2 linked regions of the Minwuia thermotolerans genome follow. The main gene of each other region encodes a partner of the protein of the gene in region 2 in a complex. Links are inferred from orthologs where the notes say so. Each region holds a gene or a part of one and is shown on either strand. Other genes may lie near its edges.

Evidence for each region.
Region 1: the proteins of xseA (region 2) and CWC60_RS07325 are in contact, whole or in part, in a cryo-EM structure (PDB 8TXR), measured with the Escherichia coli proteins. The link is inferred for Minwuia thermotolerans from one-to-one orthologs.

What each region holds. Positions count from the first base shown.
Region 1 is NZ_PIGG01000026.1:311,826-327,336, forward strand. The notes cover bases 8,989-11,969. They hold CWC60_RS07325 (exodeoxyribonuclease VII small subunit), read left to right. Parts: upstream 8,989-10,345; coding sequence 10,346-10,594; downstream 10,595-11,969. Other genes in these bases: CWC60_RS07315 (efflux RND transporter periplasmic adaptor subunit), read right to left, coding at 8,989-9,263; CWC60_RS07320 (histone deacetylase family protein), read left to right, coding at 9,410-10,345; CWC60_RS07330 (polyprenyl synthetase family protein), read left to right, coding at 10,600-11,490; dxs (1-deoxy-D-xylulose-5-phosphate synthase), read left to right, coding at 11,538-11,969. Also shown: ilvD (dihydroxy-acid dehydratase), read right to left, coding at 1-1,242; CWC60_RS07280 (cupin domain-containing protein), read left to right, coding at 1,329-1,736; CWC60_RS07285 (LON peptidase substrate-binding domain-containing protein), read left to right, coding at 1,788-2,456; CWC60_RS07290 (SulP family inorganic anion transporter), read left to right, coding at 2,506-3,771; CWC60_RS07295 (Trm112 family protein), read left to right, coding at 3,799-3,990; CWC60_RS07300 (gamma-butyrobetaine hydroxylase family protein), read left to right, coding at 3,987-4,370; CWC60_RS07305 (histidine phosphatase family protein), read right to left, coding at 4,426-4,977; CWC60_RS07310 (efflux RND transporter permease subunit), read right to left, coding at 5,009-8,161; more of CWC60_RS07315, read right to left, coding at 8,166-8,988; more of dxs, read left to right, coding at 11,970-13,463; CWC60_RS07340 (UDP-2,3-diacylglucosamine diphosphatase), read left to right, coding at 13,556-14,365; CWC60_RS07345 (glycosyltransferase family 4 protein), read left to right, coding at 14,362-15,369; CWC60_RS07350 (aldolase), read left to right, coding at 15,309-15,511. UniProt on the Escherichia coli protein: Bidirectionally degrades single-stranded DNA into large acid-insoluble oligonucleotides, which are then degraded further into small acid-soluble oligonucleotides.
Region 2 is NZ_PIGG01000061.1:10,902-26,343, reverse strand. What follows is about bases 5,535-8,446. They hold xseA (exodeoxyribonuclease VII large subunit), read right to left. Parts: upstream 7,743-8,446; coding sequence 6,327-7,742; downstream 5,535-6,326. Other genes in these bases: CWC60_RS16890 (GMC family oxidoreductase), read right to left, coding at 7,776-8,446; CWC60_RS16900 (M23 family metallopeptidase), read right to left, coding at 5,535-6,327; CWC60_RS16905 (pyridoxal phosphate-dependent aminotransferase), read left to right, coding at 5,535-5,536. Outside these bases: CWC60_RS16920 (3-hydroxyacyl-CoA dehydrogenase NAD-binding domain-containing protein), read right to left, coding at 1-2,089; CWC60_RS16915 (MFS transporter), read right to left, coding at 2,180-3,367; CWC60_RS16910 (SDR family NAD(P)-dependent oxidoreductase), read right to left, coding at 3,404-4,264; more of CWC60_RS16905, read left to right, coding at 4,364-5,534; more of CWC60_RS16900, read right to left, coding at 5,533-5,534; more of CWC60_RS16890, read right to left, coding at 8,447-9,368; CWC60_RS16885 (SDR family NAD(P)-dependent oxidoreductase), read left to right, coding at 9,506-10,273; CWC60_RS16880 (MarR family winged helix-turn-helix transcriptional regulator), read left to right, coding at 10,273-10,743; CWC60_RS16875 (oxidoreductase), read left to right, coding at 10,740-12,194; CWC60_RS16870 (benzoate-CoA ligase family protein), read left to right, coding at 12,184-13,839; CWC60_RS16865 (cupin domain-containing protein), read left to right, coding at 13,839-14,234; CWC60_RS16860 (ABC transporter substrate-binding protein), read left to right, coding at 14,419-15,442. UniProt on the Escherichia coli protein: Bidirectionally degrades single-stranded DNA into large acid-insoluble oligonucleotides, which are then degraded further into small acid-soluble oligonucleotides.

The sequences.
Region 1 (15,511 bases), on a different replicon or contig from region 2:
GACCCGCGCCGGGCCCGAGTGCTGCATGCGGCCCAGGCCCGCCACCTTCACGATGGCGCCGTCGGGGGCGAGATTGCCCTTCAGCCCCACCACGCCGCCGGTCGGCGTCAGCGGGTTGGCGACGTGGTAGATGACGTCCTGGTCCTCGGGGAAGACCACGTCCTTGACGTTCTCCGCCAGGGTCTTGCCGGTGACGGTGATGCAGTCGCCCTTCAGATAGCCGGCGTCCAGCAGTTCCTTGATCACGACCGAGATGCCGTTGATCTCGTACATGTCCTTGGCGACGTACTTCCCGCCGGGCTTGAGGTCGGCGATGTAGGGCGTGTGCTTGAAGATCTGGCAGACGTCGTCGAGGGTGAACTCGATCCCGCATTCGTGCGCCAGCGCCGGCAGGTGCAGCCCGGCGTTGGTCGAGCCGCCGGTGGCGGCGACGACGGTCGCGGCGTTGTGCAGGCTGTCGAGGGTGATGATGTCGCGCGGGCGGATATTCTGCGCCATCAGGTTCATCACCGCGCGGCCCGAGGCGGTGGCGAAGGTGTCGCGGTTCTCGTAGGGCGCCGGCGCGCCGGCGGAGCCGGGCAGCGCCAGGCCGATGGCTTCCGAGATCATCGCCATGGTGTTGGCGGTGAACTGCCCGCCGCAGGAGCCGGCCGAGGGGCAGGCGACGCATTCCAGGCCGTGCAGGCGCTCCTCGGTCCAGTTGCCGGCGGCGACCTGGCCCACGCCCTCGAAGACGTCGACCACGGTGACGTCGCGGCCCTCGAACTTGCCGGGCAGGATCGAGCCGCCATACATGAAGACCGACGGGATGTTCAGCCGCGCCATGGCCAGCATCAGGCCGGGCAGGGACTTGTCGCAGCCGGCCAGGCCGACGAGGGCGTCATAGCAATGGCCGCGGACCGTGAGCTCGGTCGAGTCGGCGATGATGTCGCGGCTGACCAGCGAGGCCTTCATGCCCTGGTGGCCCATGGCGATGCCGTCGGTGACGGTGATGGTGGTGAACTCGCGCGGGGTGCCGCCGGCTTCCTCGACGCCGCGCTTGGCCCACTTGGCCTGGCGCGAGAGCGAGATGTTGCAGGGCGCGGCCTCGTTCCAGGTGGTGACCACGCCGACCAGCGGACGGTGGATCTCCTCGTCCGTCATGCCCATGGCGTAGTAATAGGAACGGTGGGGCGCGCGCTGGTAGCCCTCGGTGACGTGGCGGCTGGGCAGTTTCGCCTTGTCGAAAGTCTTGGTGTCCATTGTGGTGCCTCCCCGGATCGTGCCTTGGCGTCGTGTCTGGTCTATCTGTTAGACCAAATCGGCGCGGGACGGAATGGAGGATGGCGATGACGGAACATGCGCGGGCAACGGCCGACGCCTGTTACATGATCGATACGGGCGCGCAGCGCTTCCGGGCCCATGACACGGCGGACTTCTGGCCGAAGATGATGGCCGGAGAGATCGAGGGAGAGGCGCTGGTCAGCTTCTTCCGCATGGAAAGCGATTTCCCGCACTGGGAGATGCACCCGGAGGGCGACGAGCTGTTCGTGCTGCATTCGGGCGAGATCAAGGTGGTTCTCGAGCAGGACGGCGCCGAAACCGTCTTCCGTCTGAAGGCGCGCCAGACCTGCGTTATCCCGCGCGGCGCCTGGCACTTCGCCTACTGCGTCGCGCCCGGCGACCTGACCGTCATCACCTTCGGCGAGGGCACGCAGCACCGCGCGGTGGACGGCGCGCCGGGGACCGCTGCGTGACCATGCGCCGGGCCGCTTGTCTATCGCGGCCGATCGGACCATTTTGAACCCATGCCGAACCCGGAACGCCCCAACAGTTCAGAGAGCCTGCCGGAACGCATTCCGGTGTTCCCGCTGGCCGGGGCGATCCTGCTGCCGGGCGGGCGGCTGCCGCTGAACATCTTCGAGCCGCGCTACCTCGCCATGACCCGCGACGCAATGTCGGGTGCGCGCATGATCGGGATGATCCAGCCCAAGGACGACGAGCGCGGCGACGGCCGCACGCCCGACATCTATTCCGTCGGCTGTCTGGGCCGGGTCGTGGAGTTCTCGGAAACCGGCGACGGCCGCTACCTGATCGCGCTGGCCGGCGTCTGCCGCTTCCGGGTGACCGAGGAGCTGGAATGCGATACCGCCTACCGCCAGGTGCTGGCCGGCTATGAGGACTTCAGGGACGACTTCGCCGACGGCGACGGACCGCAGGGGGTCGACCGCGAGCAGCTCCACGAGGCGCTGAAGGCGTTTCTCGACCTGCGCGGGCTGAAGGCGGACTGGGACGCCGCCCGGCGCGCCTCCGACACGGTGCTGGTGAACTCGCTGTCGATGATGCTGCCCTTCGGGCCGCCGGAAAAGCAGGCGCTGCTGGAGGCCGGTTCGGTTGCGGCCCGCGCCGAGGTGATGACGGCGCTGATGCGCATGGCCCTGATCGAAGGTGATGACGGCGGCTCGGCCGTGCAGTAGCCTGCCGGCATCAATTCCCGGGCCGGAGCCCGCACACGAAATCGTCCCCATGCGAATACCGAAGCTCCTGACCACGCTGCGCACCTATTCGTGGCGCCTGTTCCGCGCGGACCTGTTCGCCGGTCTGACGGTGGCCATGGTCGCTATCCCGCTCAGCATCGCCATCGCCATCGCTTCCGGCGCGACGCCAGCCGCCGGGCTGACCACGGCGATCGTGGCCGGGTTCGCGATTTCGCTGCTCGGTGGCAGCCGCGTCCAGATCGGCGGACCCACCGGCGCCTTCATCGTCGTCGTCTACGGCGTGATCGCCGAGCATGGCTTCGACGGTCTCGTGCTGGCGACCGCCATGGCGGGACTGATTCTGGTGATCGCGGGCGTCTTCCGGGCGGGAAGGCTGGTCGCGTTCATCCCCGAGGCCGTGATCAACGGTTTCACGATCGGCATCGCGATCATCATCGCCACCAGCCAGATCAACGATTTCCTGGGGCTCGGGATCGAGGACCTGCCGGCGGATTTCATCGAGAAGGCGCCGGTCCTCTGGCGTCACTTGGGACAGACCAGCATTCACGCCGTCGTCCTGGCGGTGGCCACGATGGCCGGGATCGTTCTGCTGCGCCGCCTGGCGCCCCGGTTCCCCGGGCTGATCGTCGCGGTCGGTCTCGGATCCTGCGCGGTCGCCCTGGCCGGTCTGCCGGTCGATACGGTCGTCTCCCGCTATGGCGAACTGCCCGCCGGGCTGCCCTGGCCTGCGCTGCCCGAAATATCCGCCGCCCGGATTGTCGAACTGTTCCCCTCGGCGGTCGTGATCGCCTTTCTGGCCGCCATCGAATCCCTGTTGTCGGCGATGGTTGCCGACCGGATGATCGACGGTCAGTATCGGCCGAACGCCGAGATCATTGCGCAAGGCGTGGCGAATCTCGGCAGCGCGGCGTTCGCGGGCCTTCCCGCGACGGGCGCGATCGCGCGGACGGCGACCAATGTGCGGGCCGGGGGGCGGACGCCTGTGGCCGGCATTGTCCATGCGGCGGCGATCCTGGCGGCGGTGCTTCTGATCGCCGACATCGCGGGATATCTGGCGATGCCCTGTCTCGCCGCGCTGCTGGTTCTCACGGCGTGGAACATGAGCGAACCGCACCGCTGGCGCGGCTATGCCGCCGCGCCGGTTTCGGACCGTGTGCTGCTTCTTTTGACGATGACGCTCACGGTCCTGGTCGACCTGACGGTCGCGATCGGCGTCGGCGTCGCCGTCGGGCTTGCTATTCGGCTCAGGCGGCGCGACATACCGGAGGCGAAGTGGACGCCGCCACGGCGTTAGAAGCGGGGGCGAAGGACCATAGGGATGATGCAGGAAATCGACCGCAAGCTGCTGGAGATCCTCGTGTGTCCCCTGACCAGGGGCACGCTGGAGTACGATCGGGAGGCGCAGGAGCTGATCAGCCGCCAGGCAGGGCTCGCCTATCCCATCCGGGACGGCATACCGATCATGCTGGTCGACGAGGCCCGCAAGCTGGACGAGGACGCCCCGGCCCGATGAGCCTCGACGTCTATGAGGAGGCGGGCCGGCCGCAGCCGACCGAGATCCGACTGAACAGCGCCGAGCGCACGCTCGAGGTTGATTTCGAGAACGGGCGCAGCTTCGCCTTCACCCATGAGTTCCTGCGGGTCGAGAGCCCCTCGGCCGAGGTCAAGGGTCACGGCCCCTCCCAGCGTCAGTACGTGCCCGGCAAGATCGGCGTCGCCATCACGGAGATCGAACCCGTGGGCAACTACGCGGTGCGGCTGAAATTCGACGACGGCCACAACACCGGCATCTTTTCCTGGAGCTATCTCTACGAGTGCGGCGACCGCTACGAGGAGATCTGGGACGCCTATTGCGAGGAACTCGACCGGCGGGGGCTGAGCCGGGAGGGGTAGGCGGCAACGATGCGCCCGGGCGCAGGCGCGACAGCGCCGGGCCGAGGCCAGCCGCCTACAGCACTTCCGTCTCGACCTCCCGGCCGCGCTCGACCAGCGTCCAGCCATCGGCTGTCCGGCGGATGACCGTCACCGAGCAGTTGTCGGGACGGAAATGGGTCACACGGTCCTCGCCTGTCAGGTGGCCGACGATGGTGTTGATGGCGACGAAGTGGCTGGAGACCACCGTGTCTTCCTCGATTTCCTCGATCGCCGCGATCAGGTCGCGCCGCCAGCCGGCGAGGTCGGCGGCGGATGGGTCGGACCACGTGCCTTCCATGAATCCCGTCAGCCATTCGCGCCGCGCCTTCAGGTCTTCGGTCGGCGAGGGTACCTCCGACACGCGCGGTTCCACCCGCGCCGGCGATCCCCAGACGTTCTCCAGGGCGGTTGCAGTCTCCCGCGTACGGCGCATCGGGCTGGTGATCAGGGGCATCGGCCCCTTCGGCCCCAGCAGATCGGCCATGACCAGCGCCTGACGGGAGCCAATCCTGTCCAGCGGCGGATCGTGATCCTCGTCGAAGGCGGCGGCGGCCTTGCCATGGCGAACGAGATAGACCGTGGCCATGCTCTCCTCCCTGATCAATGGTCGGTTCGGGCTATTCGGCGGCGGGGACGGGCGGCACGGCCGGCTGGTCGCCCCCTTCCCGGTCCTCGCGCTCCTGGCGGTTGAGCATCCGTTCGACATGGCCGACCGGCTTCGTGAAGCGCGCCAGCAACAGGTAGAACTGGGGCACGATGAACAGCGACAGGATGGTCGAGAAGCCGATGCCGCCGATGATCACGATGCCGAGGGTGGCGCGGGTCTCGGAGCCGGCCCCCGTCGCCAGCGCCAGCGGCAGGGCGCCGAGCCCGGTCGAGATGGTGGTCATCAGGATGGGCCGCAGCCGAATGGCGGAGGCTTCGATGACCGCCTCGCGGATCTCCTTGCCCTGGTCGCGGAGCTGGTTGGCGAACTCCACGATCAGGATTGCGTTCTTCGCCGTCAGGCCGATCAGCATGATCAGCCCGATCTGGCTGTAGACGTTGATCGAGATGCCGGTGGCGAGCATCGTCGCCAGCGCTCCCGTCACCGCCAGCGGCACCGCCGTCAGGATCACGAACGGGTGGATGAAGCTCTCGAACTGCGCCGCCAGCGCCAGGAACACGATCACCAGCGCCAGCGCGAAGGTGAGGTAGAGAGCGCTGGAAGACGACTTGAACTCGTCGGACTCGCCGGCATAGGTCACGCGCGCCTCGGGCGGCAGCTCTTCCGCCGCCACGCGGTCCAGGAAGGCGAGCGCCTCGCCCAGGGTGTAGCCGGGCGCCAGCGAGGCGGAGATGGTGACGGAGCGCAGCCTGTCGGTGCGTTCCAGTTCCCGGGCCGTGGCCCCTTCCGACAGGGACACCAGGCTTTCCAGGGGGATCAGCTGGCTATCGCCTTCACCTGAGCGGACATAGATGTTGCGCAGGTCGCGCGGGCTGGAGCGGTCGGACTTCTGCGCCCGGAGGATCACGTCGTACTGCTTGCCACCCTGCTGGAAGGTGGTCACCCGCCGTTCGCCCAGCATGGTTTCCAGCGTGCGGCCGATGCTGTCGATTCGGACGCCCAGATCGGCTGCGCGGTCGCGGTCGATGTCGACGCGCAGCTCCGGCAGGGTCTGGTCGTAGCTCATGTCCGGATTGAGGATGCCCGGGTTCTCGCGCGCCTTGTCGACGATGAGCGTGGCCCACCGCTCCAGCACGTCATAGTCGGGACCGCCGATCACGAACTGCACCGGCGTTTGCGAAAACCGCTGGCCCAGGGGCGGCCGGCCGAAGGCGAAGGCCTTCACGCCCGGAACAGCCAGTACCTGCGGGAACAGCCGTCCGATCACCTCCTGCTGGCTCACCTCGCGCTCCTCCCAGGGGACAAGCCTGAGGATGCCGAAGCCGACATTGACGTCGCCCGGGCGCCCGCCGAAGCCCGGCGCCAGGATGACCAGCACGCGCGAGCCGATCCCCTCCTCGATCAGCGGCATCAGCTTGTCTTCGACCTCGGCGACATAGCGGCTGGTGAACTCCAGGCTGGCGCCCTCCGGAGCAGTGGCGCTGACGAAGATGATGCCGCGGTCCTCCTGCGGCGCCAGTTCCTGCGGCAGGGCGAGATAGAACAGATAGGCCATGGCCGAGACCACGCCAGCCAGGGCGATGACCACGATCGGCAGCTTCAGCGCCGAGGTCAGCACCGACTTGTAGCCGTTCGACAGTCCCTTGAAGCCCTTCTCCGTCACCCGGCCGAACCAGCCCGACTGGGAACTCGGGCGAAGCAGCTTCGAACACAGCATCGGGGTCAGCGTCAGCGCGATGAAGCTGGAGAACATCACCGCCACGGCGACGGCGATGCCGAATTCCCGGAACAGCCGTCCGACATTGCCCTCCAGGAAGGAGATCGGCACGAAGACGGCGATCAGGACGATTGTCGTGGCGATGACCGCGAAGGCGATCTGACGCGCCCCGCGCAGCGCCGCAAGCAGGGGCTGTTCGCCTTCTTCGATGCGGCGGTGGATGTTCTCCAGCACCACGATGGCGTCGTCCACGACCAGGCCGATGGCCAGCACCAGCGCCAGCAGGGTCAGCACGTTGACCGAGTAGTCCAGGGCCGACAGGACGATGAAGGCGGCGAGGATCGAGACAGGGATGGCGAGAACCGGGATGATGGTGGCGGTGATCGAACGCAGGAAGACGAAGATCACCAGCACGACCAGACCGAGGGCGATCACCAGGGCGCGATAGACCTCCTCGATCGATTCCTCGATGAAGACGGATTCGTCGTAGGAGAGATCGAGCGTCATGCCCTCGGGCAGGCCGGGCGTGATCTTCGCCAGTTCTTCCCGGACTCCGCGCGCCACTTCCAGGGTGTTGGCCTTGGACTGGCGGATCACGCCGACGCCGACGGTCGTCTGGCCGTTGGAGCGGAACTCGGTGCGCTCGTCCTCCGGCCCCAGCGCCACGTCGGCCACTTCCATCAAGCGGATGACGTAGCCATCCCGCTCGGCAAGGACGATGTTGCGGAACTGCTCCACCGTCTCCAGCGAGGTCTCGGTGCGTACCGAGAGCTCCCGGGTGACCGATTCGATCCGGCCCGAGGGCAGATCGATATTCTGTTCGCGCAGCGCCGCCTCGACATCGGTGACCGTCAGCCCGCGGGCCGCCAGCTCGTTCTTCTTCAGCCAGATGCGCATGGCGAAGCGCTTGCCGCCGCCGGTGCGGACGCGGCTGACGCCGTCGACCACGGAAAAGCGGTCGATCAGCTGGCGCTCGGCGTAGTCGGTCAGCTCCATGGCGTTCATGCGGTCGCTGGAGAGCACCATCCACATCATCGCCCGGGCGTCTGATTCGCTCTTGGCCACGGTGGGCTGCTCGGCGTCGACCGGCAGTCGGTTGAGGGCGCGGCTGACGCGGTCCCGCACGTCGTTGGCCGCGGCGTCGATGTCGCGGCTGAGGTTGAACTCGACCGAGATCGACGACGATCCCTCGCGGCTGGTCGAGGCGATGCGCTTCACCCCGCCGATGCCGGCCAGTTCGTCTTCGAGCACCTGGGTGATCTGGCTCTCGACGATGTTGGCGCTGGCGCCGCGCCAGATCGTGTTCACCGAGACGATGGGCGGGTCGATGTCCGGGTATTCGCGTACCGACATCTTCTCATAGGAGAACGCACCGAAGATCATCAGCACCAGGCTGATGACGATGGCGAAGACAGGACGCTTGATGGCGGTATCGGAGAGGACCATCGTCCTAGCCTTTCACGGAGGCGGTCAGCGGATTGCGCACGGTGACGGGCGCGCCGGGCCGGACCTTCTGCACACCGGCGGTAATGACGGTCTCGCCCGGCTCCACGCCGTCCAGAACCTCGACCAGGCCCGGCCGGCGGCGGCCCAGCTCGACCGGGCGGCGCTCGGCCTTGCCATCCACGACGGTGAAGACGAAGGCGCCGCCGTCGACCACCAGGACGGATTCCTCGGGCACCATCAGCGCATCCTCGGTGCGTCCGTAGACCAGTTCCACGGTCAGGAACATGCCCGGCCGCAACAGGCTGTTGGCGTTGTCGATTTCGGCGCGGACGGTGACGGCGCGCGTTGCGGGATCGATTCGGGTGTCGATGGTGGAGACGACTCCCTCCACCGGCGTGTCGGGATAGGCCGAAGAGCGTGCGTGCACCACCTGGCCGGGATGCAGCGCCGCCAGCACCGTCTCCGGCACGTCGAAGTCCAGCTTGATGACCGATATGTCGTCCAGGGTGACAATGGGCTCGCCGGGCTGCACCAGGGCGCCGACGCTGGCCTGCTTCAGGCCCAGCCGCCCGGAAAAGGGCGCGCGCAGGGTGAACTTGCCGATGCGGGCCTCGATGGCGCGGACCTCGGCCTCGGCGGCGGCCAGCCCCTGGGCCAGCTCCTCGGTGCGGGCTTCGGTGATCAGGCCCTTGCGCCGCGTAGCCTCGCCGCGCTCGTAGACCTGCCGGGCCAGGTTGAGCTGCGCCTTCGCGCGCTCGAGCTCCGCCCGGATCTCTGCCGTGCCGAACTGCACCAGAAGGTCGCCGCGGCTTATCTGCCGGCCTTCGGAAATATTGAGCTCGGCGATGCGGCCCGCGATCTCGCTGGTGATGGTCACGGACTGGTTCGATTTCGTGGTTCCGACCACGCGGACGGTGTCCACGAGCGACTGCGGCGTGACCATGACGGCGTCGACCGGAACGGCGCCACCGGCCCGTTTCTGGCCTTCGACTGCCGGCGCGAAATAGGCGCCGACGAGCGGCAGGTCCGCGCGGTTCGTCCACGCGAAATAGCCGCCGGCCGCGAGGGCCGCGACGATCAGAAGCTGGATGAGGATGCGCACGCTTGAAGACTCTCCCTTGCCGCGCCAACTGGCGGCGATAAGCTCGGGCCGATGGCCGGGCAGGACAGTACATAATGTCGCGCCCGCGGCAAACTGACTTGTATGGCGGACCGGGACGCGCGCCCGGCCGGGAGGAAGGAATCGGATTGGCCACGCTGTTCGTCACCCACATGGACTGTCTGATGCACGACACCGGACCGTCCCATCCCGAAAGGCCGGACCGGCTGCGCGCTGTCACCCATGCCCTGAACGAGACCGATTTTCCCGACCTCGTGCGCCGCGAGGCGCCGCTGGCGAGCGACGATCAGATCGCGCTGGCCCATCCCGCCGACCACGTCGCCGCCGTCTTCGACGCGGTCCCGGGGCAGGGCCGCCGCCATCTCGACGGCGACACCGTGGTCTCGCCGGGCTCGGCGGAGGCCGCCCGGCGCGCCGCCGGCGCGGTGATTGCCGCCATCGACGCGGTCTTTGCCGGCGAGGCCGCGAACGCCTTCTGCGCCGTGCGGCCGCCGGGGCATCACGCCGAGCGCCGCACGCCGATGGGCTTCTGTCTGTTCAACAACGTCGCCATCGGCGCGCAGCACGCCCGCAAGGCGCACGACATCCGCCGCGTCGCCGTGATCGACTTCGACGTCCATCACGGCAACGGCACCCAGGACCTGTTTCAGGACGATCCGGAGCTGTTCTACGGCTCAACCCACCAGTGGCCCCTCTATCCCGGCACCGGGGCCAGGGAGGAGCGCGGCGTCTCCGGCAATATCGTCAATGCCTGCCTGCCGCCCGCGGCCGGTTCGGCGGATTTCCGCGCAGCCATGACCGACGAGGTGCTGCCGCGGCTGAAGGCCTTTCAGCCTGAACTGCTGATCGTTTCCGCCGGCTTCGACGCCCACGAGCGCGATCCGCTGGCCAATCTGAACCTGACCGACGACGACTATGCATGGATCACGGCGGAGTTGATGGCGGTCGCCGACGAATGCTGCGCGGGCAGGGTGGTATCGGTGCTCGAAGGCGGTTATGACCTCGATGCGTTGCAGACGGCGTCCGCGGCGCATGTCCGCGAACTGGAACGAAAGAAGGGCTGAATGACCGAGATCCCAGACGACATCCGGCAGATGAACTTCGAGACGGCCCTGCAGGAGCTGGAGAAGATCGTCGGCCGGCTGGAATCAGGGGATGTCGACCTGGAGGACTCGATCGACATGTACGCGCGGGGCGTACACCTGAAGGCGCATTGCGAGGCCAAGCTGAAGGCCGCCGAGGCGCGGGTGGAAAAGCTCGTGATCGGAACCGACGGCCAGCCCGCCGGCTCGGAACCCTTCGAGACCGAGTGAACGGCATGAACGCGGCGTTGGCAGAGGCGCTTCAGGCGAGCGCGGCGGCGGTCGAAGCCGAACTCGACAGGCTCGCCACGGTTCCCGACGCGCTGGAGGCGCGAGTATGGGAAGCCATGCGCTATTCGCTGTTCGCCGGGGGCAAGCGGCTCCGGCCGTTCCTGGTCATGGCGACGGGCGATCTGTTCTTCGTGCCGCACGATTCCTCGGTCCGCGCCGCTGCCGCGATCGAGATGATCCACACCTATTCGCTGATTCACGACGATCTGCCCTGCATGGACGACGACGACCTGCGGCGCGGCAAGCCGACCAATCACCGCCAGTTCGACGAGGCGACAGCGGTGCTGGCCGGCGATGCGCTGCAGCCGCTGGCGTTCCGCACCCTGCTGGACCCGGCCACCGATCCCAGCGCCGACATCCGCCTCGATCTGGCGCAGCGGCTGGCGCGTGCGGCCGGCGCCGAGGGCATGGTCGGCGGGCAGATGATCGACCTGCAGGCGGAGACGACATCCTACGATCTCGACCAGATCACCCGGCTGCAGAACATGAAGACCGGCGCGCTGATCGCCTGGTCATGCGAGGCCGGCGCCATACTCGGCCGCGCCACGGCGCGGGAACGGGAGGCGCTGAAGGCCTATGGCCTCGACCTCGGTCTGGCCTTCCAGATCGCCGACGATCTGCTCGACGCGGCCGGCTCGGCAGAGGAAATGGGCAAGGCCGTCGGCAAGGACGCCGAGGCCGGCAAGGAAACCTTCATCACGCTGATGGGCCCCGAAGGTGCGCGAAAAAGGGCGGAGGAACTGGTTGCACACGCCGTCGCGCGCCTTGATTTGTTTGGTGAAAGGGCCTTTCTATTGAGGGAAGTGGCGCGGTATGTGATCGACCGGCGGTCGTGACCGTCAAGCGCCCGGCCCGCACGGCAGTAGCAAAGGGGTAAGCGGCAGTGGCCGAAACTTCGAAAACACCATTGCTCGACACCGTCAGCAGCCCGGCGGAGCTCAGGGGACTGGCGCCCGAGCAGCTCCGCCAGCTGGCGGACGAACTGCGGGCGGAGACGATCGATGCGGTCTCCCAGACCGGCGGGCACCTGGGCGCGGGGCTGGGCGTCGTCGAACTGACGACGGTGCTGCACTACGTCTTCAACACGCCCGACGACAAGCTGATCTTCGACGTCGGCCACCAGTGCTATCCGCACAAGATCCTGACCGAGCGACGCGACCGAATCCGCACGCTCCGCCAGGGCGGCGGCCTGTCGGGCTTCACCAAGCGCGCGGAAAGCGTCTACGACCCCTTCGGCGCGGCCCATTCATCGACCTCAATCTCGGCCGGGCTGGGCTTCGACGTCGCCCACCGCATGCAGGGCCAGCCCAACCGCGTGGTCGCGGTGATCGGCGACGGGGCCATGTCGGCTGGCATGGCCTACGAGGCGATGAACAATGCCGGCAGCATGAAAAGCCGGATGATCGTCATCCTGAACGACAACGAGATGTCGATCGCCCCGCCGGTCGGCGGCATGAGCGCCTATCTCTCGCGGCTGATCTCCGGCAAGCCCTATCTGTCGATCCGCGAGGTCGGCAAGAAGCTGGCCGAACGCTTCCCGCGGCAGCTCTCCAAGATGGCCCAGCGCGCCGAGGAATTCGCCCGCGGCATGCTTACCGGCGGCACCATGTTCGAGGAGCTGGGTTTCTACTATGTCGGCCCGGTGGACGGGCACAATATCGACCACCTGCTGCCGGTGCTGGAGAACGTCCGCGATGCCGGCAGCGGCCCGATCCTGGTGCATGTCGTCACCGAGAAGGGCAAGGGCTATCCGCCAGCGGAGCAGTCGGCGGACAAATATCACGGCGTCGCCAAGTTCGACGTGGTCACCGGTGCGCAGCAGAAGGGCAAGCCGAATGCGCCGGCCTACACCAAGGTCTTCGCCAACGCGCTGGTGAAGGAAGCGGCGAAGGATGACAGGATTGTCGCCGTCACCGCGGCCATGCCCTCGGGCACCGGCCTCGACGTCTTCGGCAAGGCCTTTCCCGACCGCACCTTCGACGTCGGCATTGCCGAGCAGCACGGGGTGACCTTCTGCGCCGGCATGGCGGCCGGCGGCCTGAAGCCCTTTGCGGCGATCTATTCGACCTTCCTGCAGCGCGGCTACGATCAGGTTGTCCACGACGTCGCCATCCAGCGGCTGCCTGTGCGGTTCGCCATCGACCGGGCCGGCCTGGTCGGCGCCGACGGCCCCACCCATGCGGGCGCATTCGACGTCACCTATCTGGCGACGCTGCCGGGTTTCGTGGTCATGGCGAGCGCCGACGAGGCGGAACTGGTTCACATGGTCGCCACCGCGGCGGCGATCGACGACCGGCCCTCGGCCTTCCGCTATCCGCGCGGCGAGGGCGTGGGCCTGGAAATGCCGGAGGAAGGCACGCCCCTGGAGATCGGCAAGGGCCGGATCGTGCGCGAGGGCAATGCCGTCGCCATCCTATCCTTCGGCGGGCGGCTGCAGGAATGCATGAAGGCGGCCGAGGACCTGGCCGCGCGCGGGCTGAGCGCCACCGTGGCCGATGCCCGCTTCGCCAAGCCGCTGGATACCGACCTGATTACCCGGCTCGCACGGGAGCATCCGCTGCTGGTCACCATCGAGGAAGGCGCGGTCGGCGGCTTCGCCAGCCATGTGCTGCATTTCCTGGCGCAGAACGACCTGACCGACGGGCTGAAGGTGCGGCCCATGTGCCTGCCCGACATCTTCATCGATCAGGACAAGCCGGAGAAGATGTACGATGTCGCCGGTCTCAACGCGCAGCATATCGTGGCCACGGTGCTGGGGGCGCTCGACGTCGATGCGCGGGACGGGACGGTCAAACCGGCCAGGGCGTGACCTGGACGCCAGATATGGGGTTCGCGCGTCACGAATCGGCAACATGACGGGTCTATAGCGGCGTCACCACAGGATCGGGGGCCTATAGATCGATGTTTTCCTCGGATACGGTGCGCTGCCGAACGATCTTCATCTCTGATGTCCATCTGGGCACGCGCGGATGCCAGGCGGAACGCCTGCTCTCCTTCATCAAGGCCTTCGAGGCGGACACGATCTACCTGGTGGGCGACATCGTCGACTGCTGGGCGCTGAAACGCGGCTGGTTCTGGCCGCAGAGCCACAACGACGTGGTCCAGAAACTGCTCCGCCAGGCCCGCAAGGGCGTTCGGGTGATCTACATTCCAGGCAATCACGACGAGGCCTTCCGCGACTATTGCGGCACGCATTTCGGCGGCGTCGAGGTGAAGACGGACGACATCCACACCGCCGCCGACGGCAAGCGCTATCTGGTCACCCATGGCGACGCCTTCGACGGCGTCGTGCGCTATGCGAAGTGGCTCGCGGTGCTGGGCGACTGGTCCTACAACATGCTGATCCGGGTCAACACGGTGCTGGCCCGGGTGCGGCAGCGGCTGGGGCTGCAGTACTGGTCGCTGTCGGCCTATCTGAAGTTCAAGGTCAAGAACGCGGTGCAGTTCATCGACAACTACGAGACCACCGTGGCCGACGAGGCGCGCCGCCGCGCCGTCGATGGCGTCATCTGCGGCCACATCCACCATGCCGAGATCCGGGAGATCGAGGGCATCACCTACGTCAACGACGGCGACTGGGTTGAGAGCTGCACTGCGGTGATCGAGCGCCAGGACGGTCGCCTGGAGATCATCCGCTGGTCGGACGCCCTAGCCGAAGCCTTCGCCGAGAAGCGGGCCGCCGGCGAACGCTCCAGAATTCGGGCCGCGTGAGAATTGCGCTCGTCACCGACGCCTGGCATCCGCAGGTCAACGGCGTCGTGCGGACCTGGAGCCGCGTGATCGAGGAGTGCGAGCCGTTGGGGCACGAGTTTCTCGTCATCGCCCCGCGCGACTTCCGCACCATGCCCTTGCCGACCTATCCCGAAATCCGCATCGCCGTCGCGCCCGGCGCCGGGCTGCGGCGGCGGCTCGCCGAATTCCGGCCCCAGGCGGTCCATATCGCCACCGAAGGGCCGCTGGGTCTGGCGGCACGGCGGTTCTGTGTCCGGCGCGGCTGGCCGTTCACCACCAGCTATCACACGAAATTTCCCGAATACCTCGCCGCGCGGCTGCCCGTGCCGCTCAATTGGGGATACCGGGCGATACGCTGGTTCCACCGCCGCTCGTCCGGCGTTCTGGTGGCGACGCGCTCGATCCGCCGCGAACTGGAGGCGCAGGGCTTCGCCAACATCGTCGACTGGAGCCGGGGCGTCGATACGGCGCTGTTCCGCCCCGACGGGCCGAGGGCATGGGAGGGCGGCGAGCCGCTTTTCCTCTATGTCGGACGGGTGGCGGTGGAGAAGAACATCGAGGCCTTCCTGGCCCTCGACCTGCCGGGCAAGAAGGCGGTCGTCGGCGACGGCCCTCAGCTCGCCGAACTGAAGCGGAATCACCCCGACGCGATCTTCCCGGGGGCGAAGTTCGGAGAGGAACTGGCCGCCTGGTACCGCAGCGCCAGCGTCTTCGTCTTCCCCAGCCGCACCGACACCTTCGGTCTCGTGCTGCTGGAGGCGCTGGCCTCCGGCGTGGCCGTCGCGGCCTATCCGGTGCCCGGGCCGCTGGACGTGATCGGGGCCGACGGGCCGGGTGTACTGGACGAGGATCTGGGCCAGGCCGCGCTGGCGGCGCTGGAAGTCGACGCCGCCCGTTGCCGGACCCACGCCATGCGGTTCTCGTGGGCGGCCTGCGCACGGCAGTTCCTCGACAATCTGGCGCCGATCGCGACAAAGGGGTAGGAAAGGGAAAAGAATACGCGGCAAGGGAGACCCCGTCCATGACCCCCGACCTGAAGGAAATGCGGATCGATCTCGCCTGCGCGCTCCGCTGGGCTGCGCGCCTCGGCCTGCACGAGGGCGTCTGCAACCACTTCTCGCTGGC
Region 2 (15,442 bases):
AGTCCTTGAAGCCCTTGCCCTGGGCCACGAGATCCTCGATCAGCTTCGCCGGCTTCCACTCGTCCTCGCCGGAGATCTCGTGGAAATGGCGGATGCGCGCCAGAACCTTGTCCAGGCCGACATGGTCGGCGTAGTGCATCGGCCCGCCGCGATGTTTCGGGAAGGCGTAGCCGTAGACATAGGTGATGTCGATGTCGACCGGCCGGATGGCGATGCCCTCCTCCAGGATCTTCGCGCCCTCGTTGACCAGGGCGTAGATGCAGCGTTCCAGGATTTCCTCGTCGCTGACCGCGCGGCGCTTGAGCCCGGCTTCGGCCGCATGCTTCTCGATCAGTTCCTTGATGACCGGATCCGGCTTCGGCGTGCGGTCGCCCTCTTCGTAGAGGAACCAGCCGGCGCCGGTCTTCTGGCCGTGACGGCCCATCTCGACGATCTTGTCGCCCAGAGAGGAGTAGCGCTTGCCCTGCGGCCAGGTCTTGAGCTGGTGCTGGCGCACGCGGTAGCCGACGTCCAGTCCGGCCAGGTCGCCCATGGCGAACGGGCCCATGGCGAAGCCGAAGTCGTAGATGACGCGGTCGATGTCCTCGGGCTGCGCCCCTTCCTCGACCAGGAACTCGGCCTGGCGGCGATAGGGATGCAGCATGCGGTTGCCGATGAAGCCGTGGCAGTTGCCGGCCAGCACGGCGACCTTGCCGATCTTCTTGCCCATGTCCATGACGGTCTGGATGGTCTCCGGGCTCGACTTCTCGCCGCGGACATTCTCCAGCAGCCGCATGACGTTGGCCGGGCTGAAGAAGTGGGTGCCGATGACGTCCTCCGGCCGCTTCGTGGCGGATGCGATCTCGTCGATGTCCAGCGTCGAGGTGTTGGTGGCCAGCACCGCGCCGGGCTTCATCACCTGGTCCAGCTTCGCGAAGATTTCCTTCTTCAGGCCCATTTCCTCGAAGACGGCCTCGATGACGATGTCGGCGTCGGCGATGTCGTCATAGCTGGTGGTGGGCGTCAGCCGGCCCATGCGCTTCTCGACTTCGTCCATGGGGAAGCGGCCGCGCTTCGCCGAGTTCTCGTAGTTCTTCCGGATGATGCCGAAGCCCCGGTCCAGCGCCGCCTGCTCGTTTTCGACGATGGTCACGGGGATGCCGACATTGGCGAAGTTCATGGCGATGCCGCCACCCATGGTGCCGCAGCCGATGATGGCGACCTTGCCGATCTTCTTTGCCTCGGTGCCTTTGGGCAGATCCGGAATCTTGGCGACCTCGCGCTCGCCGAAGAAGATGTGGATCTGGGCGGCGCGCTGCGGGCTCTCCATCAGCTCGGCGAACAGCTCCCGCTCGCGCTTCAGCCCGTCCTCGAAACTCGAGGCCTTCACCGCGGCCTCGACCGCGGCGATGCAGTTCTGCGGCGCCAGCACGCCGCGCGCCTTCTTCGCCACCTGGGCGCGGTATTCGTCGAAGATGGCCGGGTCGGCCTCGTCCAGCTTGCCGCGGCCGGCGGAAATCACCTTCAGCGGCGCGCCCTCGGCGACCAGCTTCTCGGCGAACGCGACCGCGCCGGGGATCAGGTCGTCGACGATCTCGTCGACGATGCCGGCTTCCCTGGCCTTCGGCGCGGGAACCATGTCGCCGGAGGTGATCATGTCGAGGGCGGTCTTCACACCTGCCACGCGCGGCAGGCGCTGGGTGCCGCCGGCGCCGGGCAGCAGGCCCAGCTTGACCTCGGGCAGGCCGACGAAGGACTTCGCCACCGCGACGCGGTAGTGGGCGGCGAAGGCCGTCTCCAGGCCGCCGCCCAGCGCCGTGCCGTGGATCGCGGCGACGACCGGCTTGGGGCTCTCCTCGTAGGCGCGGATGACGCTGTTGAGATCGGGGGCCTGCATCGGCTTGCCGAACTCGCGGATGTCCGCCCCGGCGATGAAGGTGCGGCCGTCGCCGGCCAGCACCACGCCCTTGATGTCATCGTCGGCGATGGCCTCGGCCAGCCGGTCGGCAAGCCCCTGGCGCACAGCCTGGCTCAGCGCGTTGACCGGCGGATTCTGCACCAGGATGACCCCGATCGATCCGTGTTTCTCCAGCACCACCGGTGACGACATGGCGGCTCCCTCCCTCTCGATCCGATTTGCGGCTGGCGTCCCTGGCGGGACCGCCCTTGCCGCATGGATTAGACGAGGCGGGGGAGGGCGTCAAAGACTAAGCCGCCGCCCGTCCCAGCGCCGGAGCAGGATCAGTGCGGCGACGGTCGAGACTGCCGACAGCGCGGCCATCGCCAGATAGGCCTGGCCGCCGAAGACGCCGTAGAGCTGACCCGCGGCGATGGCGCCGAAGCCCATGAACAGCCCCATGCCGAAGGCGGCGAAGAGGCCCTGCGCTGTGGCCGACATGCCGTCCGGCGCGGCCCGCTGAATGAAGTGCATGGCCCCCAGATGGGCCGCGCCGAAGGTGAAGGCGTGCAGCACCTGCAGCCCGAACAGCGGCCAGAACGTTTCGGCCCAGGCGGTGAGCGTCCAGCGCACCAGGCCCGAGGCGCAGCCGATCAGCAGAAGGGCGAGGGGGCCGATCCGACCGATCACCCGCCGAGACAGGGCGAAGAGCACGATCTCGGCGACCACGCCCACGGCCCAGAGCACGCCGATCTCGGCCTCCGAAAGGCCGATGCTCTTCCAGTGCAGCGAGCCGAAGCCGTAGAGGACTGCGTGGGCGGCCGAGTTGAAACCGGTCGCCAGCAGGAAGATGGCGAACATCGGATGGCCGAGGAGCGCGAAGGGGTTGCGCCGGCGCTGTTCGGGCCGGGAGAAGCGGATGTCGGGCAGGCCCGCGGAAGCCAGGGCGGTCAGCACGAAGCCGCCCACAACCAGCCAGAGGATGACGTCCGCGTCGCGGCCCTCCAGCAGCCAGCCCGCGCCATAGGCTGCGCCGATGAAGGTGATCGAGCCCCATAGACGGACACGCCCGTAGTCGATGCCGCGCTCCGCGGCCGCCGTCATGGTGACGTTGTCGGCGAGCGGCAGCACCGGCGAGTTGAACGCCTGCATCAGCAGGGCGATGGCGAGGAAGAGCGCGAAATGGTCGGCCTGCGAATAGAGCGCAAAGGCGGCGCCGGCGCAGATGACCAGAAGCACGATCGGCCGCCGCCGCTCCCCGCTCAGGTCCGCCCAGCGGCTGCCCAGCGGATTCGCCAGCGGCTTGATCCAGAAGCCGACAGCGAGCAGCAGGCCGATCTGGTCCGCCGTCAGTCCGCGGGCGTCGAGATAGACCGGGAACCAGGGCATCATCACGCCGGCGGTCAGGAAGAAACAGCCGTAGAACAGCGAAAGGCGGACCGACCAGCCCGTCGGCCCGCCGCCGGCGCGCGAAAGGTCGGGGGCGGTCATGGACACAGCCCGCGTGAACCTTGGTCGTGGAGCACGTCAACTCGTCTGGTTCTTCGTCAGCGACTCGTTGGCGATGGCGGCGGCATAGTCGGCCTTGATCGCCTGGTGGCGCATGCCGATCACCGGCTCCATCACCGCGTGGCTGAAGATATAGAGCCGGTTGTCCTGGACGCACTGCGTCACCCAGTCGGCCAGCACCTCCGGCGGCATGCCGTGGGCGATCAGGTCGGTGACGGTCGAGGAGTCGTTGCCGCCCACCGCTTCGGCTCCCGACAGGACGCTCGCACCCGCGGGCGGGCCGGACGGCCGCCGCTTGCCGCTGTCGGTGATCGCCGTCTTCACCCAGCCGGGGCAGAGGACCGAGACGCCGATGCCTTCGGGCGCAAGCGCCTGGCGGAGACATTCGGAATAGCCGACGACGGCGAATTTGGTGGCGCAGTAGGGGCCCATCATCGGATTCGCCCAGTGGCCGGCCATGGAGGCGGTATTGACGATGTGGCCGCCCTCGCCGTGCCCGCGGATCAGGGGCAGGAAGGTCTCGACGCCGTGGACCACGCCCATCAGGTTGATGTCCACGATCCAGCGCCAGTCCTTCAGGCTGACCTCGCCCGGCTTGCCGCCCAGGCCGACGCCGGCGTTGTTGAAGACCATATGCACCTTGCCGAAGGCGTCGATGGTCGCCTGCGCGGCCTCTTCGACGCTCTGCGCGCTGGCCACGTCGCAGACGACGCCCTCCGCCGCCTGGCCGATCTCCGCCTTCGCCAGCGCCAGCGCGTCGGCGTCGATGTCCGCCAGCATGACCCGCGCGCCACGGTTCACCAGGGCCTTCGCCACCGCCAGGCCGATGCCGCTGGCGCCGCCGGTGACGAACGCGATCCTGTCCTCGATCTCCCTCATCCCGATCCGCCTCCTTGTTCGCGTTTGCCGTCAATGACCACAATTGCGGCGGGTTTGGGAAGGCACTAAACCAAAAGCGTCAGCGCAGGGGAGGGAAAGATGATCCTGGCCGAACGGATGAGCCATCTGGGTACCGAGACAGCCTTCGAGGTGCTGGCCCGCGCCAACGCCCTGGCCGCGCAGGGCCGCTCGGTGATCAATCTCGGGATCGGCCAGCCCGACTTCCCGACGCCGGCGAACGTGGTCGAGGCCGGACGCAAGGCGCTGGCCGACGGACATCACGGCTACACGCCGGCCAACGGCATCCCGGCGCTGCGCGAGGCGGTGGCCGCGGACATCCACCGCCGCTACGGCCACGATGTCGACCCGGACCTGATCGTCTGCGTGCCCGGCGGCAAGGTGACCATGGCCTTCGCGATGCTGATCTTCGGTCAGCCGGGGACGGAGATCCTCTATCCCGATCCGGGCTTTCCGATCTACCGCTCCATGATCCAGTTCTCCGGTGCGAAGGCGGTGCCGATACGTCTCTACGAGAAGACCGGGTTTTCCTTCTCCGCCGATGAAGTGCTGGGCCAGATCAACGAGCGCACGCGGCTGATCATCCTGAACTCGCCGGCCAATCCGACGGGCGGCGTCGTTCCGCGCGCCGAGATCGAGAAGCTGGTCACGGGGCTGGAGAAGCATCCCGACGTCGCCATCATGTCGGACGAGATCTATTCCTGCATGACCTATGACGGCCTGGATCACGTCACCCTGATGGACTACCCGTCGATCCGCGACCGGCTGATCGTGCTCGACGGCTGGTCGAAGACCTATGCCATGACGGGCTGGCGGCTGGGCTGGGGACTCTGGCCGAAGCAGCTTGCGCCGCTGGCGGCCAAGCTGGCGGTCAATACCCACTCCTGCGTCAACGCCGCCACCCAGTATGCCGGTATCGAGGCGCTGCAGGGGCCCCAGGACGCCGTGGCGGAGATGGTCGCGGCCTTCGACCGGCGCCGGAAGCGGATCGTCGAACGGCTGAACGAACTGACGGGCGTCTCCTGCGTCACGCCGAAGGGGGCGTTCTACGCCTTCCCCAACATCACCGCGACGGGGCTGGATTCCGGTACGTTGCAGGATCGCCTGCTGCAGGAAACCGGGGTCGCCGCCATCGCCGGCACCAGCTTCGGCGTGCTGGGCGAGGGCTATCTCAGGTTCTCCTACGCCAGCTCGATCGAGAACATCGAGGAAGCCATGGACCGCATCGCCGGCTGGCTGAAGGCGAATCTCTAGGGCCTCTCCGGCATCGGGCCGGCCAGGAGCGCCGGATCGAGGCGCTCTCCGAACCAGTTCACGCGCCAGTCCAGATGCGGCCCCGTGGAGCGGCCGGTAGAGCCGACCTCGGCGATCTTCTCGCCTTGCGCCACGCGCTGACCGACCTCGACGCCGATCGAAGAGAGGTGGGAGTAGACGCTGGTGACGCCGTGGCCATGGTCCAGCATCACCGTGCCGCCGGTGAAATAGAGGTCGGGCGCTGCCAGGCGCACGATGGCGTCGGTGGGCGCGTGAACCGCCGTTCCCGTGTCGGCGGCGATATCGATGCCGAAATGCGGCCGGCGGGGTTCCCCGTTGAGAACCCGCTGGCTGCCGAAGACGCCGGAGACGATACCCACCGTCGGCCAGCGCCAGGCTTGTGCGAAAAAGGTCTCGGGCGTGTCGATCGCGCGGACCTCCGCGATATCTGCAGCCTCGCGGCGGATGCGCTCCAGCGCCTCGGCGTCCGGCGTCACCATCTTCTCCGGCAGGCCATCTATCCGCTGGATGTCGTAATTGCGCTTGCCGACCACCAGCGTGGCCACGCTGTCACCGACCCTGAGCTCGACGGTCCCGCCGTGGTCGCGGCCGAAGCCCAGCACGAACCGCCCGTCGGGCGAGACCCGGATCGGCTCGCCGTTCAACAGCACTTCGGTTCCCGGTTCGGTGCGGCCCGTCAGCATCCCGCCCTGCACGGCGTTGCCGGAAATCTCGTAGGCGGCGGCGGGCAGGGCGAAGCAGAGAACGAGGAACGCGAGAACGCTACGCATCAGAACAGGTCTCCTTGCTCGGGCCTCTTCGCCGCGTCCTTCGCCCGGCGCACGGCGGGTTTGCCGTCGCCCGCGGCGACCGCGTTGCGGCGGCCGTCGGCGAACTCGATCTCGAGCGCGGCACCCGCCTGCACTGCCGCGGCGCGGGTCAGCGGCTGGCCGGCATCGTCGCGAATGACGGCGAAACCACGCTGCAGCGTCGCCTTGTAGGAAAAGACTTCAAGCAGCCGCGCCGTCCCGTCGAGGCGCTGGCGGCGGTCGCGCTGCAGTCGGCCGAAGTCGCGCTCCAGCGCCAGCGCAGCGCGGCCCAGCCCCTCACGGCCATCGCGGATCGGCTGGCGAAGCAGTTGCGGCCGCAAGCCCCCGGCGCTCTCGGTCAGGCGCTGCCGGCCCCGGGCCGTGCCGATGCGGAGCGCGCGGCCCAGCGCGTCGCCCAGGTCGTCGAGGCGCTGGCCATGCTGCTGCAGCAGCCGGCGCGGGTCGACAATGCCGCGCGCCAGGCCGGTGAGCGCGTTGCGTCGCTCCACCTGCAGTCGCCGGAGCGCGCCCAGGCTGCGGCGCGACAGATCGCCGACCTGCATGGCGATCTCGGCGCGGACCGGTACGGCCATCTCGGCGGCGGCGGTGGGCGTCGGCGCGCGCCGGTCGGCGGCATGGTCGATCAGCGTGGTGTCGGTCTCGTGCCCGACCGCCGAGATCACGGGGATTTCGCTCTCCGCGACGGCGCGGACGGCGACTTCCTCGTTGAAGGCCCAGAGGTCCTCGATCGAGCCGCCGCCCCGGGCGACGATGAGCAGATCCGGCCGGTCCGGTGCGGTGAAGCGGTTGAAGCCCTCGACGGCGCGGGCGACCTGCTCGGCAGCGGTCTCGCCTTGCACCAGCACGGGCCAGAGAATGACCCGGCGCGGAAACCGGTCCTGCAGGCGGTGGAGGATGTCGCGGATCACCGCGCCCGTCGGGCTGGTGACCACGCCGATGATTTCGGGCAGCCAGGGCAGGGGACGCTTGCGCTCGGGCGCGAACAGTCCCTCCGCCTGCAGCTTGCGCCGGCGCTGTTCCAGCAGCGCCATCAGCGCGCCCTCGCCGGCGGGCTCCATGCTCTCGACCACGATCTGGTACTTGGACCGCGCCGGATAGCTGGTCACCCGACCCCGGCAGAGCACTTCCAGCCCGTCTTCGGGGCGGAAGTTCAGCTTCGCCGCCTGGCCGCGCCAGACGATCCCGTCGATGACCGCCTTGTCATCCTTAAGGCCGAAATAGAGATGGCCCGAGGCGGCGCGCTTGAAGCCGGAAATCTCGCCGCGCAGGACGACATGGCCGAAGGCGTCCTCCAGCGTCCGCTTCAGCTTCATCGACAGCTCGCTGACGGTGAAGGCGGGGATGTTGGAGCCTGATTCGTTCGGTGCGCCTGACATGGCCCGACCATACACCGACAAGGGGGGCGGCTGTCAGGCCCGTCCGCGCATCAGGTCCGACATGCGCTCGGCGATCATGATGGTCGGCGCGTTGGTGTTGCCGCCGATCAGGCTGGGCATCACCGAGGCGTCGATCACCCTCAGTCTCTCGACGCCGCGGACGCGGCATTCCGGGTCGACCACCGATTCCCGGTCGGAGCCCATGCGGCAGGTGCCGACGGGATGGTAGATCGTCTCCGCCTTGCGGCGGATGAAGGCGTCGATATCCGCCTCCGATTCGACGCCGGGACCGGGATAGATCTCCGCCCCCACATGCTCGCCGAGCGGCGCGGCCGACAGCATCCGCCGGCCGATCGCGACGCCGCGCCTTTGCGCCGCCAGGTCGTCCTCGTGGTCCAGGTAGTTCGGGTCGATCAGCGGCGGCGCCAGCGGATCGGGCGACTGCAGCCCGACCCGCCCGCGGCTCTTCGGGCGCAGGTCGCAGCAGTGCAGGGTGACGCCGTGCGCCTTGATGCGGTTCTGGCCATGGCTGTCGCTGACCACCGGAAGGAAGTGATACTGCAGGTCGGGCAGCTCCTTCTCCGGCGTCGAGCGCACGAAGGCGCCGGCCTCGGCGAAGTTGCTGGTCAGCATGCCGGTACGGCCGCGGCGGTATTCGCGCAGCGCCCGGAGGCCCATCCACAACCCCTTCATGGTGAAGGCGAAGCCCAGCGCGGTCGTGGTGCGGGCGACCACCGAGACGTCGAGATGGTCCTGCAGGTTCTGCCCCACCGATGGCCGGTCGGCCTTCACGGGGATCTCGAAGGCCTTCAGCTCCTCGCCCGGCCCGACGCCCGACAGCATGAGCAGTTGCGGGCTGTGCACCGCGCCGCCGGCCAGCAACACTTCGCGGTTCGCCCTGACCTCGACGACCTCGTTGCCGCGGTTGTAGGCGACGCCGACGGCGCGGCCCTCCTCGATCAGCACCCGGTTGGCATGGGCCAGGTCGACGATCTCCAGATTGGGCCGCGCCACGCCCTCCAGATAGGCGTGAAAGGCGCTGCAGCGGCTGCCGTCCTTCTGGGTGAGCTGGTAGAGGCCGGCGCCCTCCTGGCGGTCGCCGTTGAAGTCCTCGTTCTCGGCGATCTGCTGGGCGGCGCAGCTTTCGACGTACATCCGTGACATCGGATTGGGCGAGCGGGGGTCGGCGACGTTGAGCGGCCCGCCGATGCCATGCAGGTCGTCGGTCAGACGCTCGTTGTGCTCGGAGCGGCGGAAATAGGGCAGCACCGTCCGCCAGTCCCAGCCCGTGCAGCCTTCCTCGTTGGCCCAGCGGTCGTAGTCGTCGCGGTGGCCGCGGATATAGACCATGCCGTTGATGGCGCTGGAGCCGCCCATCACCTTGCCGCGGGGCCAGAACAGTTCGCGGTTGTCCAGGTTTCTCTGTGGCGCGGTCCTGAGCAGCCAGTTGCTGTTCGGATCCTTCATCGTCTTGATGAGCCCGGCGGGCACGCGCACCGACCAGTCCTGCTTCGCCGGCCCCGCCTCCAGCAGGCAGACCGTCACGTCCGGGTCTTCGGAGAGCCGGCTGGCCAGCACGCAGCCGGCGGAACCGCCGCCGACGATCACGTAATCGAATGACGCCACCGCGTCCCCCTCCCTCTGTCTCTTTCGCCGGACTGCAACGCATAAATGACCGGCGGTCAATATTGCGCCGCGCTTGCGCGCCGCGGCGGACCGGATTATTTTAAGCTTAAAGTAATTTCGGTGAAGGCGGCGGAAACATGAGCGAGAGCGGCAAGGCCCATGTCCTGGTGACCGGCGGCGCGCAGGGCGTCGGCCGCGCGGTGGCGGAGCGGTTTATGGCTGCCGGCCACCCGGTCACCATCACCGGCCGCAAGGCCGAGGCGCTGGCGAAGGCGGCCGGCGAAATGGGCGGCGCGGTCCACGCAATCGCGGCGGATGTCTCGGTCGAGGACGATGTGGCCCGCCTGTTTGAGCAGGCGGCGGAAGCGGGCGGCCCCATAGGCGTGCTGGTCAACAATGCCGGCATGTCGGGTTCGGCGCCGCTGTCGCGCATGTCGGTCGATCATTTCGACCGGATGATGGCGGCGAACGCCCGCGGCGTCTTTCTCTGCTGCCGCGCGGCGGCGAAGCCCATGGCCGACATGGGCGGCGGGCGCATCGTCAACATCGCCTCCACCGCCGGCCTGAAGGGCTATGCCTATGTGGCCGGCTATGTCGCCTCCAAGCACGCCGCGGTGGGGCTCACCCGCGCGCTGGCGCTGGAACTTGCGGGGAAGAACATCACCGTCAACGCCATCTGCCCGGGCTTCATCGAGACACCGATGACGGCGCAGACCATCGCCAACATCGTGGAGAAGACCGGCCGCTCCGAGGAGGAGGCCCGCGCGGAGCTGGTGAAATTCAATCCGCAGAAGCGCCTGATCGAGACCGACGAGATCGCCGATCTGGCGCTCTGGCTGGCGGGGCCCGGCGCGCGCTCGGTCAACGGCCAGGTCATCGCCATCGACGGCGGCGAGAGCGCCTGATGTCCGCGGCCGGCCAGCTCCGTCCCGATCCCAAGCTGGAACTCCGGCTCTGGCTGCGCATGCTGGCCTGCACGGGCGAGATCGAGCGGACCATCCGCAGCCGCCTGCGCGAGGAATTCGACACCACCCTGCCGCGCTTCGACGTCCTGGCGCAGCTCGACCGCGCCGCCGACGGGCTGACCATGGGCGCGCTTTCGGGCCGGCTGATGGTTTCGGCCGGAAACGTCACCGGGCTGGTCAACCGCCTGGCCGAGGAGGGGCTGGTGGAGACGGCGCGCCTGCCGGAGGACCGCCGCACCCAGGTCGTCCGCATGACCGAGGCCGGCAAGCGGGCCTTCGACCGCATGACCCCGGCACATGAAAGCTGGATCGATTCGATGCTTTCGACCCTGACGCCGGGTGAGGCGGAGGCGCTCTATGGCCTGCTGGGCAAGGTGCGCGCCGGCCTGCAACAGGAGGCGGCGCCGTGAAACTGCTCGAACCTCTCGACATAAACGGCATGGTCCTGCCCAACCGGATCGCGGTGCCGGCCATGGTCACGCGCCTCTCGGGCGAGGACGGCTTCGTCAATGACGACATCGTCGACCGCTACCGCCGCTATGCCGAGGGCGAGGTCGGCCTGATCGTGGTCGAGGCGATGGCGATCCACCGCTCCAAGTCGGGCCCGCTGCTGCGCATTTCCCATGACGACTTCATCGAGGGGCACCGGCGCCTGGCGGCTGCCGTCCACGAGGCCTCGGATTCGAAGGTGGTGCCGCAGATCATCCACTTCATGAAGGTGGCGCGCTCCGGCTGGCGGCAGCGGATCGAGGATCTGAGCGCCGGGGACATCGAGAGCATCATCGAGGACTTCGGCCTCGCCGCGCTGCGCGCCCGGGAGGCGGGCTATGACGGCGTCGAGCTGCACTCGGCCCACGCCTACACGCTGTCGTCGTTCCTCAGCCGCCGCAACCGCCGCAAGGACGCCTATTCGGGCCGCACCCTGGAGGGCCGGCTGGCCATGTTCGGTCGGGTGATGGCGGAGGTGCGCCGCCGCGTCGGCGACGACTTCCCTGTCGGCATCCGCTTTCTGGCCGAGGAAGCGATCAAGGACGGCTACACGGTCGACGAGGCGAAGCGCATCGCGCTGCGCATGGCCCAGGCGGGCGTCGACTACATCTCGCTGTCGGTGGGCGGCAAGTTCGAGGATGCGGTCCACCGCGAGGGCCAGCCGCTCTATCCCTATACCGGCTATTCGGGCGACCGCTGCATGCCGGGGAACTGGTATCCCGGCCTGCCGCACGCCCATCTGGCCGCCGAGATCAAGGGCTTCATCAACGCAAAGGGTTACCATCCCCCGGTCATCTCGGTGGGCAAGATCGCCGACCCGGTGGACGCCGAGCGCCTGCTGGCCGAGGGCAAGGCCGACATCATCGGCATGGCGCGCCAGCTGCTGGCCGACCCGGACTGGCCGAAGAAGGTGCGCCAGGACCGCGCCGACCGGATCGTGCGCTGCATCTACTGCAATGTCTGCAAGCAGCTCGACGAGAACTTCAGGGAGGTGCACTGCTTCCTCTGGCCGAAGGGCGCGCGACAGGCGCCGGCTGACGATCCGGATGGCGCCGCGCCGCAATGGCCGGAAGACGGCGCGGCGCTGGCCGCCGCGGTCGACGGCGGCCAGGTTCGGCTCGCCTGGAAGGCGGCCGACGGCGTGATCGGCTATGACGTCTACCGCTCCGAGGACGGCGGGCCGGCGACGGTCGCCGAGGCGGTGAAGTCCACCAGGCACGTCGACCGCACGGTCCTGGGCGGTCTGACCTACACCTATTACGTCCGCGCCTTCGACGCCCACGGCAATGCCGGGCCGCCGTCGGAAGCCGTGACCGTGGAGATGCCCCTGCCGGAGGGGCTGCCGTTCCGGGAGGCGGCCGATGTCCGCTGAGCCCTTCCAGCCGACGGGCCGCTCGGCCCATGTCGACAGCTTTGCGCGCGACCGGCTGCCGCCGAGGGACCAGTGGCCGACGGTGTCCTTCGATGGCCTGCCCGAACTCCGCGCCTATCCCGGTCAGATCAACTGCGGGGCCGCCCTGCTCGACCGCGCGGCGGAACGGTTTCCCGACCGGCCGGCCTATCTCTATCGCGACCGTGTCTGGAGCTATGCCGAACTGAAGGCCCGCGCGGACCGCATCGCCCATGTCCTGGTCGACGATTGCGGCATCCGGCCCGGCAACCGGGTGCTGATCCGTGGCGCCAACACGCCAATGTTCGTGGCCATCTGGTTCGCGGTCATGAAGGCCGGCGCCATCGCGGTGGCGACCATGCCGCTGCTGCGCGCCAGGGAACTGGTCTACATCGCCGGGAAGGCGGAGGTGGCGCTGGCGCTCTGCGACCGGCGGCTGGAGGAGGACATGGCGAAGGCGGTGGCGGCCAGCGATCACCTGCAGCGCGTGGTTCACTTCGCCGGGGATCTCGCTTCCGAGGACGAACTGGAGCGGGCCATGGCCGGGAAGCCGGAGAGCTTCGCCGCGGCCGACACCGCGGCCGACGACGTCTGCCTGATCGCCTTCACCTCCGGCACCACGGGCCAGCCCAAGGGCTGCATGCACTTCCACCGCGACGTCATGGCGATCAACGACACCTTCTGCCGCCATGTGCTCCGGCCCGACGAGACCGACGTCTTCACCGGCAGCCCGCCGATCGCCTTCACCTTCGGTCTCGGCGCCCTGGTGACCTTTCCCGTTTCGGTCGGCGCGGCGACCCTTCTGAGCGAACAGTTCACCCCGGAGACCACGCTACAGGCGATCCAGGATCACCGCGTGACGACACTGTTCAGCGCACCCACCGCCTTCCGCGCCATGACCGCCCTGGCCGCGGACTATGACCTTTCCTCGCTGACCAGGTGCGTCAGCGCCGGCGAGACGCTGCCCGGCCCGGTCTGGGAGGGCTGGCGCAAGGCCACCGGGGTGCGAATCATCGACGGCCTCGGCTCGACGGAGATGCTTCACATCTTCATCGCCGAGCGGCCCGAGAACATGCGCGCCGGGCTGACGGGCCGCGCCATTCCCGGCTACGAGGCGCGGGTGGTGGGCGAAGACGGCCGCGACTGTGCGCCCGGCGAGATCGGCCTCCTGGCGGTGCGGGGCCCGACGGGCGTGCGCTATCTGGACAACCCGGAGCGGCAGGCGGACTACGCCCGGGGGGGCTGGAACTTCACCGGCGACAGCTACGCCATGGAGGCCGACGGCTGGTTCCGCTACGCCGCGCGCTCCGACGACATGATCATCTCCTCGGGCTACAACATCGCCGGCCCGGAGGTGGAGGCGGCGCTGCTGACCCATCCGGACGTCGCCGAGTGCGCCGTGGTCGGCGCGCCCGACGAGGAGCGCGGGCAGGTGGTGAAAGCGTTCGTGGTGCTGCGCCGGGGCGTGGCGAACGGGCCGGCGACCGCGAAGGCGTTGCAGGATCACGTCAAGGCGGAGATCGCCCCCTACAAGTATCCGCGGCAGGTCGCGTTCGTCGACGAACTGCCGAAGACGCAGACCGGCAAGGTGCAGCGCTTCGTGCTGCGCGAAGGAGAGGAAGGCTGATGGTCGAGAAGGTCGATATCAGGGCGGCGCTGGCGGACCGGCCGTTCTTCAGGGGCCGGGCGCCGGACAACGAGGCGGAAGCCGGCGCGGCCTTCGCCAGGCTGGGCCGGATCAACAACGGCGAGATCTTCGCCGGCAGCTACTCGGGAGACACGCCCTGGGAGCGTCACCGCAAAGGCGACGAATTGGTGCAGGTGCTGGATGGCGCCACCACCATCACGATCCTGACGGCCGAAGGCGCGGAGCGCCATGAACTGAGGGGCGGACAGTTCGTCGTCGTGCCGGCCGGGTGCTGGCACCGCTTCGAGACGCCGGACGGGGTCACCGTGATGACGGCGACACCCCTTCCGACGGACCACTCCAGCGCCGCCGATCCGAGAATGGAGGAGAACTAGACGGAATTATTCTGCAGCCGCTGGCATTCCGGGCGCATCGGATGCATCATAATGCAGTTATCCGGGTCCGCTGCGCGGGTCGGGCAAGAGACGAGAGGGGCAGGCCGCCGTCGCATTCGTTTGCGATCCGGTCTAATCTCCCCCGTGACAGGTTGAGGCGAAAGCAATCAGGGAGGCTTCGCAAATGCTGAAGAAGACACTGACCATGGCGGCCGGGCTCGCCATGCTGGGATCGGCCGTGCAGGCCGACGACCAGACGGTCGACATCGGCTTCGTCACCACGCTGACCGTGGGGCCGGCGGTCATCGGCCGCGACATGCAGGACGCAGTCGATCTCGCCGTCGAACATCTCGGCGGCGCCATGGCCGGCAAGAAGATCAACGTCATCTACGAGGATGACGGCTTCAAGCCGGAGATCGGCAAGCAGAAGACCGAGAAGCTGGTCAACTCCGACAATGTCGATTTCGTTGCCGGCTACATCTGGTCGAACGTGCTGCTGGCGTCCTACAAGTCGGTGGTCGGCAACGGCCCGTTCCTGATCTCGTCGAACGCCGGCCCGTCCCAGATCGCCGGCAAGCTCTGCCACGAGGACTTCTTCTCGACGTCCTGGCAGAACGACCAGACGCCGATGGCCATGGGCGAGGTGCTGAATCAGCGGGGCGTGAAGTCGCTCTACATCATGGCGCCGAACTACGCCGCCGGCAAGAACATGGTCGAGGGCGTGGAGCGGACCTACAAGGGCGAGATCGTCGGCAAGGACATGACCAAATGGCCGGGCCAGCTCGACTTCTCGGCCGAGCTCGCCAAGGCCCGCGCGTCGGGCGCCGAGGCCGTGTTCGTCTTCTATCCGGGCAAGGCGGGCGTGCAGTTCTTCAAGCAGTACGAACAGGCGGGCCTGAAGAGCGAAATCCCGCTCTACTCGGTGTTCACCGTGGATTCCATCAGCCTGCCGCTGCTCAAGGATCTGGCGGTCGGCAGCCTGAACACCCAGACCTGGAGTCCGGATCTGGACAACGCGACGAACAAGAAGTTCGTCGCCGACTACAAGGCGAAGACGGGCCGCTACCCCTCGTTCTACGCCGCGCAGTCCTACGACACGATCCTGCTGATCAATTCGGCGGTCGAGGCGGTGAACGGCGACCTCTCCGACAAGGCGGGCATGCGCGCGGCGATGAAGAAGGCCGACTTCGAATCCACCCGCGGCCGCT